Regions from separate parts of the Thioclava sp. GXIMD4216 genome, predicted to be linked through region 2. Evidence: riboswitches for the same ligand, from Rfam matches in the RefSeq annotation. Region 2 holds a riboswitch; the other holds the start of a gene.
What was found. A riboswitch is a leader RNA that binds a small molecule or an ion and turns the genes downstream of it on or off. The one in region 2 is predicted to bind thiamine pyrophosphate.
Positions count from the first base shown of each region.

Region 1: another riboswitch for thiamine pyrophosphate. It lies ahead of thiC (phosphomethylpyrimidine synthase ThiC); the one in region 2 lies ahead of thiD (bifunctional hydroxymethylpyrimidine kinase/phosphomethylpyrimidine kinase).

Region 1 covers NZ_CP149928.1:287,912-295,182, forward strand. The annotation lists gene rpsA (30S ribosomal protein S1) at 1-417, shown strand, start outside; gene ihfB (integration host factor subunit beta) at 675-965, shown strand; gene WDB88_RS16700 (LapA family protein) at 968-1,330, shown strand; gene WDB88_RS16705 (phosphoribosylanthranilate isomerase) at 1,337-1,978, shown strand; TPP riboswitch at 2,053-2,173, shown strand; gene thiC (phosphomethylpyrimidine synthase ThiC) at 2,284-4,068, shown strand; gene WDB88_RS16715 (PLP-dependent aminotransferase family protein) at 4,297-5,499, shown strand; gene efeU (iron uptake transporter permease EfeU) at 5,757-7,271, shown strand, end outside.
Region 2 covers NZ_CP149926.1:122,391-129,661, forward strand. The annotation lists gene WDB88_RS00615 (thiazole synthase) at 1-652, opposite strand, end outside; gene thiS (sulfur carrier protein ThiS) at 654-851, opposite strand; gene WDB88_RS00625 (FAD-dependent oxidoreductase) at 842-1,843, opposite strand; gene thiD (bifunctional hydroxymethylpyrimidine kinase/phosphomethylpyrimidine kinase) at 1,840-2,643, opposite strand; TPP riboswitch at 2,710-2,812, opposite strand; gene WDB88_RS00635 (FtsX-like permease family protein) at 2,853-5,360, opposite strand; gene WDB88_RS00640 (ABC transporter ATP-binding protein) at 5,357-6,040, opposite strand; gene WDB88_RS00645 (arylesterase) at 6,039-6,752, shown strand; gene WDB88_RS00650 (hypothetical protein) at 6,758-7,271, opposite strand, start outside.

The DNA.
Region 1 (7,271 bases), on a different replicon from region 2:
GCCGTTGTCACCGAAGTGGACATCGAGAAAGAGCGTATCTCGCTCTCGATCAAAGCTCTGGACGCAGACACCTTCTCCGACGCAGTTGACGGCGTGAAGCGTGGTTCGGTGATCACCGTGAACGTGACCGCGATCGAAGATGGCGGCATCGAAGTCGAATATAACGGCATGAAATCCTTCATCCGTCGTTCGGACCTCGCACGTGACCGCGCTGACCAGCGCCCCGAGCGTTTCCAAGTTGGCGATCACGTCGATGTGCGCGTGACCAATGTCGACTCGAAAACCCGTCGTCTGGGCGTCTCGATCAAAGCGCGCGAGATCGCAGAAGAGAAAGAAGCCGTGGAACAGTACGGTTCGTCCGATTCGGGCGCATCGCTGGGCGATATCCTCGGCGCAGCTCTGAAGGGCGAGGAGTAATCCTGCTCTCCGGATCTGGTTTCAGATCTTTACCCCGTCCGGTTGTACCGGGCGGGGTTTTTATTTATAAAAGCTTCACATGTGCAGATTTTGCCCAAGGAAAAGGCATTTGGGGAAGGGAAGACAGGTAAATTTTCGCGCGCAAGGCCGCTTGATCGCTAATCAGGTAGTTATTACAGTGCTTTGCTGTTTGTCATGCCGAAAATTCTGCCTATAGTCAGAACAGCACCGCCAATTCTCGCAGGGGGAATTCTTACATGATCCGGTCCGAGCTGATCGCAAAAATTGCCGAAGATAATCCGCATCTCTTCCAACGCGATGTCGAGAGGATCGTGAATACGATTTTCGAGGAGATCATCGAAGCGATGGCCCGTGGAGACCGGGTCGAGCTGCGCGGTTTCGGTGCCTTTTCCGTCAAGAAACGGGATGCACGCACGGGACGGAACCCGCGCACTGGCGATTCCGTTGATGTCAACGAGAAACATGTCCCCTTCTTCAAGACCGGCAAGCTGCTGCGCGACCGTCTGAACGGGGTGGAGGAAGAATAAACATGATCCGCGCCCTGCGTTACGCCATCCTTGCGATCCTTGCGGTCGTTCTTATCGTCATCGCTCTGTCGAACACGCAGATCGTCACGCTGCGTCTGCTGCCGGAAGAAACGGCAGGGGTGCTGGGATTTGGCTGGTCGGTACAGGTGCCGTTGTTTGTGGCGATCATGACGGGCGTTCTGCTGGGGCTCTTGATCGGCTTCGTGTGGGAATGGGCGCGGGAATACCGCATCCGCTCGCGCGGCGCACAAGAGGCCCGTAAGGCCAAGGCGCTGGAGCGTGAGCTGGGGCATCTCAAGCAGCGCCATGAAGGCCCGCAGGATGATGTTCTGGCGGTTCTGGAGCGCGCGCCCTCGGCCCGCTGATCCTCTATGGCACCCCGCGTCAAAATCTGCGGTCTTAGCAAGCCCGCCCATGTCGAGGCCGTATCCCGGAGTGGTGCGGCCTATGCTGGTTTTGTCTTCTTCCCGAAGTCGCCGCGCAATGTGACGATTGCTCAGGCGCGCGAGCTGGCGCTGATGGTGCCGCTGGGCGTGGCCAAGGTCGCGCTGGTGGTCAATGCAACAGATGCCGAGCTTGATGCCATCACGGCGCAAGTTCCCCTTGATATGCTCCAGCTTCACGGCAAGGAAACGCCCGAGCGTGTGGCTGAGATACGTGCCCGCTATGGTCTGCCGGTGATGAAGGCTCTGGGCGTGGCCGAGCCTTCGGACCTAGAGGCGATCCCCGCCTATGAGGCCGTGGCCGACCAGATCCTTGTGGATGCCAAAGCCCCGAAAGGGGCCGCTTTGCCCGGCGGTAACGGGCTGTCGTTCGACTGGACGCTGATTGCAGGACGCAAATGGTCCAAGCCGTGGATGCTGGCGGGCGGGCTGACCCCCGAGAATGTCGCCTTGGCGATTGCGCGCACAGGGGCCAATCAGCTGGATGTGTCTTCGGGTGTCGAGTCCGCGCCTGGAGTGAAAGAGGCGTCTCTTATCAAAGACTTCGTTGCGGCGGCGGGCGCTGCCTGAGCGGTTTTGGCCAGCCTTGCACAGCGCCAATCTGTGAATAGCCATTGACGGCGCATCTTATTTCGGCAAATCTCCGGCCCTGTCAGGGGAGTCCCGCCTAAGGGACTGAGAGGCTGATTGGAAGCAATTCCGGTGACGCGACCCTTTGAACCTGACCCAGTTGATGCTGGCGTAGGAAGACCGAAGGGCAATTCCGCATTCCATATCCTATGGGCGGTCCTTTCGGGCCGCTTTGGCCCTTGCGGCCCGCAGTGGCCTATTCCCTCGCAGTTTTTGGTTGGGTCTTTTCGAAAGAGGAGACCGACATGAAAGATATCGTCCCGACGATTACCACCGGCGCGCTGATCGGCTCGCGCAAGGTGCATAAGGAAGGCCAGATCCACGCACTGCGCGTGCCCATGCGCGAGATCGAGATCTCGAACGAGGAGGCGCTGTGCGTCTATGACAGCTCGGGCCCCTATACCGACCCGCTGGCCGAGATCGACATTACCAAGGGCCTGCCCGAGACCCGTGGCGGCTGGCTGCAGGCGCGCGGCGAGATCGAGGAATATGAGGGCCGCGCCATCACCGATGCCGATAACGGCTTTGCCAAGGGCGACCGCCTCGTGGCGCCGTTCCCCGTGCAGCGTCCGCCGCTGCGCGCGATTGGGGACCGCGCCGTGACGCAGCTCGCCTATGCCCGGGCAGGGGTGATCACCCCCGAGATGGAATTCGTGGCCATCCGCGAGAATGAGGGCCGTATGGCCGCCTATACCCGCGATGGTGACCCGATGGGTGCAAACCTCCCCGATCTGGTGACGCCGGAATTCGTGCGCCAGGAAATCGCGGAAGGCCGCGCGATCATCCCCGCCAATATCAACCACCGCGAGCTTGAGCCGATGATCATCGGCCGCAACTTCAAAGTGAAGATCAACGCCAATATCGGCAATTCGGCGGTGACCTCTTCGATGGAAGAGGAAGTCGAGAAAATGGTCTGGGCGATCCGCTGGGGCGGGGACACGGTGATGGACCTCTCGACGGGCCGCAATATCCACAATATCCGCGACTGGATCATCCGCAACGCGCCGGTCCCGATCGGCACGGTGCCTTTGTATCAGGCGCTGGAAAAGGTGGGCGGCGTGGCCGAGGACCTCACATGGGAGATCTTCCGCGACACGCTGATCGAGCAGGCAGAGCAGGGGGTCGATTACTTCACCATCCATGCGGGCGTGCGCCTGCATATGATCCCGATGACCGCCAAACGCGTCACCGGCATCGTTTCGCGCGGCGGCTCGATCATGGCGAAATGGTGCCTGCATCATCACCGCGAAAGCTTCCTTTACGAGCATTTCGACGAGATCTGCGATATCTGCCGCCGCTATGATGTCAGCTTCTCGCTGGGGGACGGCCTGCGTCCGGGCTCGATTGCCGATGCCAATGACGAGGCGCAATTTGCCGAACTGCGCACCTTGGGCGAGCTGACCAAGATCGCATGGGCGAAGGACTGTCAGGTGATGATCGAAGGGCCGGGCCATGTGGCCATGCACAAGATCAAGGCCAATATGGACGAGCAGCTCAAGCACTGCCATGAGGCGCCCTTCTACACGCTTGGACCGCTGACCACCGATATCGCGCCGGGTTATGACCATATCACCTCGGCCATTGGGGCTGCGATGATCGGTTGGTTCGGTACGGCGATGCTGTGCTATGTGACGCCCAAGGAACACCTCGGCCTGCCCGACCGCGACGATGTGAAGACGGGGGTGATCACCTATAAGCTGGCCGCCCATGCCGCCGATCTTGCCAAGGGCCATCCGGGGGCGCAGCGGCGCGATGACGCGATCAGCCGTGCGCGGTTTGAATTCCGCTGGGAAGATCAGTTCAACATCGGGCTCGACCCCGATACCGCGCGCGAGATGCATGACGAGACCATGCCCGCGCAGGCGCATAAGGTGGCGCATTTCTGTTCGATGTGCGGGCCGAAATTCTGCTCCATGAAGATCAGCCATGACATCCGCGCCGAGGCCCAGCGGCAGGAGGGCATGGGCAAGATGGCCGAGAAATTCCGCGAGGGCGGGGCGCTTTACATCCCCGAACCGACCGAAGGCTAACGCCTAAAACTGTGGGCGCAGAAATTTTTGTGCGCCCACAGTGCCGCATTCGAAATATTGCTCTCGTTTTTATGACTGAGGCGCAGGTTTTCTGTGCGCCAGATCACGGCTGCCCGCCTTGCGAAGGCTTCCGTTAGGCGCTAACGCTGCGTTCAGGCCCTTTGGGCATTCTATTTCACGCGGCCACGCAAGGGCGTGATCCGCCAGACGAGACGCAGGAGACGAAAAATGGACTGGACGAAAGTGCTCGCACGCCGCGCGGGCCGGATGAAAGCCTCGGAGATCCGTGAGCTGCTGAAACTTCTCGACCAGCCCGATATCATCTCTTTCGCGGGCGGTATTCCCGACCCCGATCTCTTCCCCAGCGCGGCCTATTCCGACGCTTTTGCCGCCACGATGGCCGATAATAACGGCCATGCGGCGTTGCAATATTCGGTCTCCGAAGGCTATCGCCCGCTGCGCGAATGGCTTGTGGGCGAGATGGAAAAGATCGGCGTGCCCTGTGCCGTTGACAATATCATGATCACCTCCGGTTCGCAGCAGGCGCTGGATTATCTGGGCAAGCTGTTCCTGACCGAAAACGATACCGCCGCCGTGATGCGCCCGACCTATCTGGGCGCTTTGGGAGCGTTCAACGCCTATGAGCCGCGTTATATTCCGCTGGATCCGATGTCGAATATCGACCCCGAGACCCTGAAGACGGAGGCCAAGGCCGCCGGCGGCGCGGTAAAATTTGCCTATCTCTCGGCAGATTTTGCCAACCCGACGGGCGAGACCCTGCCCCGTGACGGGCGCGAGCGTCTGCTGGATCAGGCCGAGGCGCTGGATTGCGCGATCATCGAGGATGGCGCCTATCAGAACCTGCGTTTCGATGGCGAGGCGATCCCGCCGATCCTTGCGCTGGACATCGAACGCAAGGGCGGTATCGAGAACACCCGCACCATCTATTGCGGGTCTTTCTCGAAAACGCTGGCGCCCGGTCTGCGCGTGGGCTGGGTTGTGGCGGCAAAGCCGGTGATCGACCGTCTGGTGCTGATGAAACAGGCCGCCGACCTGCATTCGCCGACCCTCAACCAGATCGTGACGAACCATGTGGCGCGCGCGATCTTCCACGAGCATGTGGCCAAGATCAAGGCGGTCTATGCCAGCCGTCGCGACCGGATGCTGGCCGCGCTCGAGCGCGAGATGCCGGCATCGGTCAGCTTCACCCGTCCCGAAGGGGGCATGTTCATCTGGCTGACCTTCGACCCCAAACTCGACGGGGCCGATCTGCTGGCGAAAGCGGTACGCGATGAAAAAGTCGCCTTCGTCCCGGGCGGGGCGTTCTTTGCCGATGGCTCGGGCCAGAACACCCTGCGGCTCAGCTATTCCTGCGCGACCGATGCCCAGATCGACGAAGGGATCGCACGGATCGGCCGCATCCTGCGCTAAGCCATTACCAGACAAACGAAACCCCCTGCCATCCATCGATGGCGGGGGATTTTTTATTTGGGGTGCAGGCGGCTTTGCCGACAGAAATTTCCTTGGGTCATCTTCACGCGAGCGTGTTTTGACAGGTCTTTGCCAAGGGCGCAGAAGCCATTGGTAAGTAAATTGGTCAGGAATTCAGGGCCAATCCGGTATCTCGCAGGAGGGATGTGTCTGACGGCCCAGACCCGTCCTTCCGGCCAAGTCGAAAGGTCTGGTCGATGTTGGCAACCTTGGTAATCGCGCTGCGTGAAGGGCTTGAGGCCTCGCTGATCGTGGGGATCATCGCGGCTTTCCTGCGTCGCAACGGGGTTGGCTTGGGGGCGATGTGGACCGGCGTTATTGCCGCACTCGTGCTGTCACTGGCGGTAGGGCTCGGGCTGAACCATCTGGAACAGAGCCTGCCGCAGGCCCGACAGGAGGCGCTGGAAACCGTCATCGGGGCGGTGGCGATTGTCTTCGTGACCGGCATGATCTTGTGGATGGACAAGCATGGCCGCGATATGCGCAGCAGTCTGGAAAGCGAGGCTGCGGCAGCCCTTGGCGGGCGGCGGGCCTTCGCCCTTGCGCTGATGGCCTTTCTGGCCGTGCTGAAAGAGGGGTTCGAAACTGCCGTCTTCTTTCTGGCAACCTTTTCTGCGGCACAATCCACATTCTGGGCCGCCTGCGGGGCGGTGATCGGGCTGGGTCTGGCGGTGGCCATCGGCTGGGGCATCTATGCCGGCGGAGTGCGCCTGAACCTGTCGCGGTTTTTCCGTGTGACGGGGGCATTCCTGCTATTGGTGGCGGCGGGCCTGTGCGTGACCGCGCTGCGCACCGCGCATGAGGCGGGTTGGATCAATGCGGGCCAGCAGCTTGTCGTCAACCTGTCTTGGCTGGTGCAGCCGGGCACGGTGCGGGCGGCGTTGATGACCGGCGTTCTGGGTATCCCTGCCGATCCGCGTCTGATCGAGGTGCTGGGTTGGCTGGCCTATCTGGGTCCGGTGGCGCTGATGGTCTACTGGCCCAAATCGCGTCCGCTTGCACCCCGGACCGCGGCGCGTCTCAAACTTGGTGCGGGGGCGGTTCTGGCGCTGGTCGGGGTCGGGCTTCTGCTGACGCCGCAACCGCGGGCCCGTCTGCGCCAGACCGCACCGCTTACAACGATACAGGGCGATATGTCCGGTGAGTTGCGCCTTGCCCATGCCGATCTTCTGGTCCGTTTCGGTACGGCCGAGCTGCGCCTTGCCCCGATCCGCAGTCAAGATGCCAGCCATAACGGGCAGGCGCTGAATATAGGCGATTACGCCGCGACCCTAGCAATCCCGACAGCGCCCGATAGCGTCAGCTTTGCCGATCTGGTGGCACTGAATGGCGGGCGCAGGCCGATCGGGTTGAACCCCACGCGCTATCCCGGACCCTATGCGGCACAATGGCAGGCCGATATCCAGGCACAGGCCACAAGCGGGCAGGGGGCTGTTGTGGCCGCGCAGGCCCGTAGCAGCGTCAGCGTCACCCTGTCGGGCGGCGGGCTACAGACCCCGCGCAGCCTGCGTGTGCGCGAGGTGCCGGACGCCGTGCAAAAGGCCATCGGCCCCGCCCGCTGGGCCATCCCCGAAACCTACACGACCCAAGCCAAAGCCGCCTATCGCGATTTCGGGGCGGCCTTGCAGGAATGGCAGTTCTGGTGCCGCCAGTTTCCGCTTGTTCTTCTGGGGGCGGCGCTTGCCTGCGTGTTGCGCGGTGCACGTCAGCGC
Region 2 (7,271 bases):
TTTTCACGGGGTCTCCGGCTTTAGCCACCGCCGTGTTCAGAAGCACCGCGTCAAAGCCCATCTCCATCGCGGCGGCGGCATGGCTGGGCAGGCCCAGACCCGCATCGATCACCATCGGCACCTCGGGGAATTGCGCCCGCAGGCTTCGCAGCCCGTAGGGATTGTTCAACCCCAGCCCCGTGCCGATCGGCGCGCCCCACGGCATCAGCACCTCGGCCCCTGCCTCCAAGAGCCTGCCGCCCAAGACGCCATCCTCGGTGGTATAGGGAAACACCTTGAACCCGTCTTGGGCCAGAATGCGGGTGGCCTCCAACAGGCCGAACGGATCGGGTTGCAGCGTGTCGGGATGGCCGATCACCTCCAGCTTGATCCAGTCCGTATCGAACACCTCGCGCGCCATATGGGCGGTGGTCACCGCCTCTTTGACCGAATGGCATCCGGCGGTATTGGGCAGCACGGGCACATCCAGCCCGCGGATCAGCTCCCAGAAGCCCGCGCCCGTGCCCGATCCGGCAGTCTCGCGGCGCAGAGACACGGTGGCAATCCCCGCGCCCGAGGCCGCAAAAGCCTGCGCCAGATCGCGGGGGCTGGGATAGTGCGAGGTGCCCAGCATCAACCGCGATGCCACCTCGGTTCCATAGAAAACCGGCATGTTACCCTCCCTGACGGGGTGCAAGAATTTCCAGACGGTCGCCGTCGCGCAGGGCATGGCCCGTGCGGGCGGCCGAGGCCACGAAGACCTCGTTGACGGCGGTGGCCACACGGGCCTCGCCATAGCCCAGAACAACCAGCGCCTCGGCCAGTGTCGTGGCCTCGGCCTCGGCGGGGATTCCGTTGACGATCAGGCGCATGGGGCCTCCTGTAGCAGGGGTTCAGACAGCAAAAGTTCCGAGTTTTGCCCGTCCAGCAGATAATCGGCGGCGGTCATCGCCAGCGCGGGTGACATCAGATAGCCATGACGGAACAGCCCGTTGACAAAAACGCGGTCCGCGCCGACCACCACGCGCGGAATGTTATCGGCAAATCCGGGGCGGGCATTGGCCCCAAGCTCCAGCACCTCGGCCTCGGCAAAGGCCGGATGCAGCGCGAAGGCGGCATTGAGCAGCTCGACCGTCGAGCGCAGGGTCGATGGTCCGCGGCTGTCGCCTTCCAGCTGTGACGCCCCCAGCATGAAGATCCCGTTGCCCCGTGGCACGATATACAGCGGATAGCGCGGATGCAGCAGCCGCACGGGGCGCGACAGCCCGATCTGCGGGCAGCGCAGCACCACCATTTCCCCGCGCACCCCGCGCAGGGCGGGCAAGTGGTCGCGCGCCTCCAGCCCGCGACAATCGACAAGCCGTCCCTGATGCGGCGCGTCGGGCATGATCTCGACGCCCTTGTCCGCAAGCCCCTCGCGCAGGACGGCCAGCGCCACGCGCGGTTCGATATGGGCCTCGGTCCCGAAGAACAGGCCCCGTTCGTGGCGGTCGGCCAGATCGGGTTCCAGCGCGGCAATGCCCGCCGCATCCAGCCAGCAATGGCCATCGGTGCGGCGCGCAAAACGGTCCAGCTCGCGCCGGTCGCGCGCCAGCGTCACCACCAGAGTGCCCCGATGGGTCACCGGCACCCCTGCCTTGGCCCACCAGTCGGCCGCGCGCAGGCCGTGGCGCACCACGATCTCGTCGCTGATCTCGCTTTCGCAATGGGGTGCCAGCATCCCCCCTGCCCACCAGCTACAGCCATGCGGTCCGGGGGCGCCATGCGGGTCGATGATCTGCACCCGTGCCCCGCGCGCGGTCAGCTCCTGCGCGGTGGTCAGCCCGGCCACGCCCGCGCCCAGAATGGTGAAATCGATGCTCATGCCAGAGCCTCCATCGGCCAGATTTCGTGGAAATGATGCACCGGCCCGTGGCCCTGCCCGATCTGCAACCCCTGAGCGGCACGGATCGCGCCCTGCAGCCAGCCATGCGCGCGCGCCACCGCCTGCGGCAGCGGCTGCCCCAGTGCCAGCCCCGCCGCCACGGCCGAGGCCAGCGAACAGCCTGTGCCATGCGTGTGGCGCGTGGCGCAGCGGGGCGCGGTGAAATAAGAGACCTGCTCGGCCAGAAGAAGATCGGTGCAGACAGGCCCCGTCGCATGCCCGCCCTTCAGAAGCACCGCCTTCGGGCCAAGCGCCCGCAGCGCGCGGGCCTGCGCCTCATCGGCCTCCTGCGCCTCGGGCAGACCCAGAAGACAGGCGGCCTCGGGCAGGTTCGGGGTCAGCAGGCTTGCCAGCGGCAGCAGGTCGGATATCAGCGCCGCCACGGCCTCTTTGGCCAGCAGCGCATCACCGGATTTGGCAATCATCACGGGGTCCAGCACCACAGGCCCTGCAAATCCCGCGATCTCTTCGGCCACCACCCGCACCAGCTCGGCCGAGCCCAGCATGCCGATCTTGATCGCATCGGCCCCGATATCGTCCAGGCAGGCGCGGATCTGGGCGCGCAGCATAGAGGGCGACATCAGCACCACATCCGTCACCCCGCGCGTGTTCTGCGCGGTCACGGCGGTGACGGCGCTCATGGCATAGACCCCCAGCGCCGAAGCCGCCTTGAGATCGGCCTGAAGCCCCGCGCCACCGCCCGAATCCGATCCTGCGATACTGAGAAGTTTCGCGACCATATCCCTTCCTCCAATTTCCCGGCATCTCGGCACGGGCGGAAAAAGGGGATGCAGAAAGGCTGCACCCATCGCTTTGGTTCCGTTCCCTACGCCGATACAAGCCGGATCAGGTTCGATGGGTTGGCGTGACGCCTCTCAGCCCCTCATAGGGGCACCCCAACGGATTTGCGCCAAGCTAGACCTCGCGGCGCAGCGATACAAGAGGTCTTTCAATCGGCCTGCCGCAAGATCCGCGCGGGCCGCACCCGCAGGGGCCGGATCACAAACATCAGATCCGCCAGCAGCGCCGCCGCCATGCCGGTAAACAGGATGACAAGCGCCGGTGTCCACGCCATGTGATAGCCCAGCTCCATCACCTGCGTAAGCACCGCCCAGCCCGCCAGCGCCCCCGCCCCGACAGCCACCAGCCCCGCCACACCGCCAAGGATCAGCGCGCGCAGCAGGAACGCCAGCAGAATACGGCCACGGCTGGCGCCTAGCGTTTTCAACAGCGCCGCCTCCCATGCGCGGCGGGCCTCGCCTGCCGCAGAGGCCCCGATCAGCACGATCACCCCCGTCACCAGCGTCACGCTGGCCGCAAGCGAGGTGGCGCGGGCAATCGCCTGCAACGCCTCGGTCAGGCGGCCAATGGCTTCGCGCACGGGCACGGCGGTGACATTGGGGAAGGCCCGCGCCAGATGCCGCAGGATCTCAGGTTCGGCGGTTTCGGGGGCGTAGAGTGTGGCCAGATGGGTATGCGGCGCGCCCGCCAGAGCCGCAGGGTTGAAGGTGATCACAAAGCCGATCCCCGCCGTCGAGAAATCGACATCGCGCAGCGAGGTTATCGGCGCGGTGATGTCGCGGCCAAGGATATTGACGGTCAGCCTGTCGCCCAGCTTCAGCCCAAGCTCCTGCGCCTCCTTTGCGGCAAAGCTGATCTGCGGCGGGCCTTGATCATCGGGGGCCCAGAACTGGCCGGCCACGATTTTCTCGCGCGGGGTGGCGGCATAGGTCACGCCACGGTCACCGCGCAAGACCCAGTGGTCGGGGCGGCCCTCGCGGGCAGGTTTGCCGTTGATCCGGGTGATCACACCGCGCAGCATGGGCGTGGTCTCGACGCGCTCGACCTGCGGATCGGCCTGCATCTGCGCGGTGAAAGGCGCAAGCTGGTCGGGTTGGATGTCCAGCAGGAAAAAGGCCGGTGCCTGTTTTGGCAGGTCGGTCGCAATCGCATTGCGCAGCCCCGCATCCACCTGCCCGATGGCCGACAGGACCGAAAGCCCCAGACCCAGCGACAGCACCACCGGCAGCGCCTCGGAGTTAGGGCCGGAAATTCCCGCCAGCGCCACCCGCAGCGCAGGCGCACCCCGCACGATCCGCTGCACGCGGGCCGCCAGACGTTTCGTCAGCCAGCCCGTCAGCGCCAGCAAAGCCAGCGCCCCTGCCACCCCGCCCAAGGCCCCGAGCGTCAGCCACGGCAGGCCCGACAGCGCCATCGACGCCCCCACCAGCACCGCCGCCAGAAGCGCGATCAGCGCCAGCATCCCTAAGGGCGGCAGCCCCCGCGCCCGTGCGCGGTAAAGCCGCGCCACCCGCGTCTGTGACAGGCGCGCAAGCGGCCAGAGCGAGAAGATCGCCGTGACCAGCGCGCCATACATCGCGGCCTCGGCCATCGGGCCTGCGCTCAGGCGCAGATCCACGGGGATCGGCATGACCCGCCCGATCAGCCCGCCAGAGCCCAGCACCAGAAGGCAAGCCAGCCCCAGCCCCGCCGCAATTCCTGCCACGCCGAGCACGATCAGTTGCCAGTAAAACACCCAGCGGATGGTGCGCCCCGAGGCCCCGATGGCCCGCAGGGTCGCCACGGTCGCGGCCTTTCGGTCCAGCCAGCTTGCCACCGAGGACGAAATCCCCACGCCGCCCACCGTCAGCCCCGCAAGCCCCACCAGAACGAGGAAACTCCCCAGCCGCGTCACAAAACGGTCCGCCGCCGGAGAGGCCCGCCTGCGGTCGCTCCAGCGCAGACCGGCCTCTTTGAAACGGGTCTGCGCCTCGGTTTTGAGGGTCTCGAGGTCGGTGCCCGCAGGCAGGGCCAGACGGTATTCGCTTTCATATAACGCGCCGGGGTCCAGCAGGCGCGAGCCCTCCAGCGCCTTGGTGGCCACGATCACCGGCGGGCCAAGCGTGATGCCCGCCCCTGTTTCGTCGGGCGCACGGGCAAGCCGCGCCAGCATGCGGAACGTGACGCCGCCAATCTCGACGGGATCGCCCGCTTTCAGCCCCATGCGATCCGCCAGAACGGGGTCGACCAGCGCACCATAGACGCCATCGACAGGGGTCATCAGATCTGCCAGCGGCATCTGTGGGGCGGTCTCTACCGCACCATAAAGCGGATAGGCAGTATCGACGCCCTTCACCTGAACAAGCGCGGTCTGCAGGGTCTCGCCTTCGCCGTGACGCAGCATGGAGCGGAAATCGATGACCTCGGAGACCCGCGCCGCCCGCGCGTCAATCCATGCGCGTTCGTCCGCTGTGGCGCGGCGATAGGTGAATTCCAGCTGGGCATCGCCGCCCAGAAGCACCGCGCCCTGTTCCTGTAAAGCCTGCTGGATGGCATGGCGCACCAGCCCCACCGAGGCAATCGCCGCCACCCCCAGCATCAGGCACAGGAAGAACACCCGAAAGCCGCGCAACCCGCTGCGCAATTCGCGCCGCGCGATGGACCATGACACGCTCATGCGAGGCTGTCCGAAAGAATGGCCCCATCGCGCAGCCCCACCACACGGTCGCAGCGGGCGGCAAGATCGGCGGCATGGGTCACCAGAACAAGCGTCGCGCCATAATGGTCGCGCAGCCCGAACAGCAGATCCATGATCTGCACGCCGGTCCTGGCATCAAGGTTGCCGGTGGGTTCGTCGGCCAGCAGGATCTCGGGGCGCGGGGCCAGCGCACGGGCCAGTGCCACACGCTGCTGCTCGCCGCCAGACAGCTCTGTCGGGTGATGGTGCATCCGGTGGGCAAGCCCCACCGCCTCCAGCTCGGCCTTGGCGCGGGCAAAAGCATCGCGCGCGCCCGCAATCTCCAGCGGCAGGGCCACGTTTTCCAGCGCGGTCATCGTGGGCAGCAGGTGGAAATTCTGGAACACCACCCCCATGTGATGGCGACGAAACCGCGCCAGCGCGTCTTCCTGCATCGCGCCCAGATCCTGCCCCAGCGCCTGCACCTGCCCCGATGTGGCGCGCTCGAGCCCGCCCATCACCATCAAAAGCGAGGATTTGCCAGACCCCGAAGGCCCCGTCAGACCAAGGCTCTGCCCGCGCTGGACGTCCAGCGTAATTCCGTTCAGGATCGGGACAAGGCCTGCATTTCCCTCCAGCTTCAGCTCCACTTCTTTCATGGAAAGCACTGTATCCGCCATGTCCATCCTGTCGAAATTCCTTTGCCTACCGCCCCATAAGACACGGGGTCTACAGAGCTTTGCACTTCACAAACGCGGCATCCGGGCGGGTTTTGCCCTGCTGCTGGCACTGGCCCCGCTACAGGGCCATGCCGCCGAAAAGACGCTGCTGGCCTTCGGGGACAGCCTGACCCAAGGCTACGGGCTGCCCGATGGCCAGGGCCTTGTGCCGCAGTTGCAGGCATGGCTGAACGCGCATGGTGCGGATGTCACGATCATCAATGGCGGGGTATCGGGCGATACCACGGCAGGCGGGCGGGCACGTATCGACTGGTCGCTGACGCCCGATGTGGATGCGGTGATGGTGGCGCTTGGCGGCAATGACATCCTGCGCGGGCTGGCGCCTGCTCAGGCAAAGGCCAATCTGGATGCCATCCTCAAGGCCGTGACCGACAAGGATCTGCCAGTGCTTCTGGCCGGTGTCCCCGTGCCGGGCAATTACGGGACCAGCTACCAGACCGAGTTCCGCGCGATCTATCCCGATCTGGCGGCAGAATACGATGCGGTGCTGGTGCCCGACCTGCTGGCACCTCTGGCGGCAGCCCAGCAGGATGACACCAAGCGCGCCGACTATCTCCAGCCCGACGGCCTCCACCCCTCCGCCAAGGGTGTGGCACTGGTGGTCGAGGCGCTGGGGCCGCAGGTTCTGGATCTTCTCGATCAGGTCGAGTAGCGCGATCAGGCCGAGTAGCGTGGGCCGCCCTGTTTGCGGCGGTCCATGAGATACAACGCCGCCGCCGCCAGAATGGCCAGAGCCGCCCCCAGCAGCGCCACCACCCCATAGCCTACCAGCGCCGCACCAAGGGCAAAGACCGTGGCGCTGGTGACGTCGCCTATGAGCTTTTGCAGCGCCAGAAGCGAGGCCCCCGCACCGGGCCGCGCAGACAGAAGTTCCTGTAGATATGCCATCGGCTGGGTCAGGATGAACGCGCCCCCCAGCGCCCCGAACACCGGCAGGACCCACAAGGCCGGACTGGATGCCAGCACCGGAATGCAGGCCAGATGCACGGAATAGAGCAACGTTCCGATCAGGATGAGCGTGACCCGCGACATCCGCATGGAGACTGCCGGCACCATCAGCATCAGGGGCACTTCCAGCCCTGCGGTGATCGCCGCATAAATCGCCACATCCCCCGCCCCCCGTCCGGGCACCTGCGCAAAGACCAGACCGATCAGCACAAGATAGAGCACA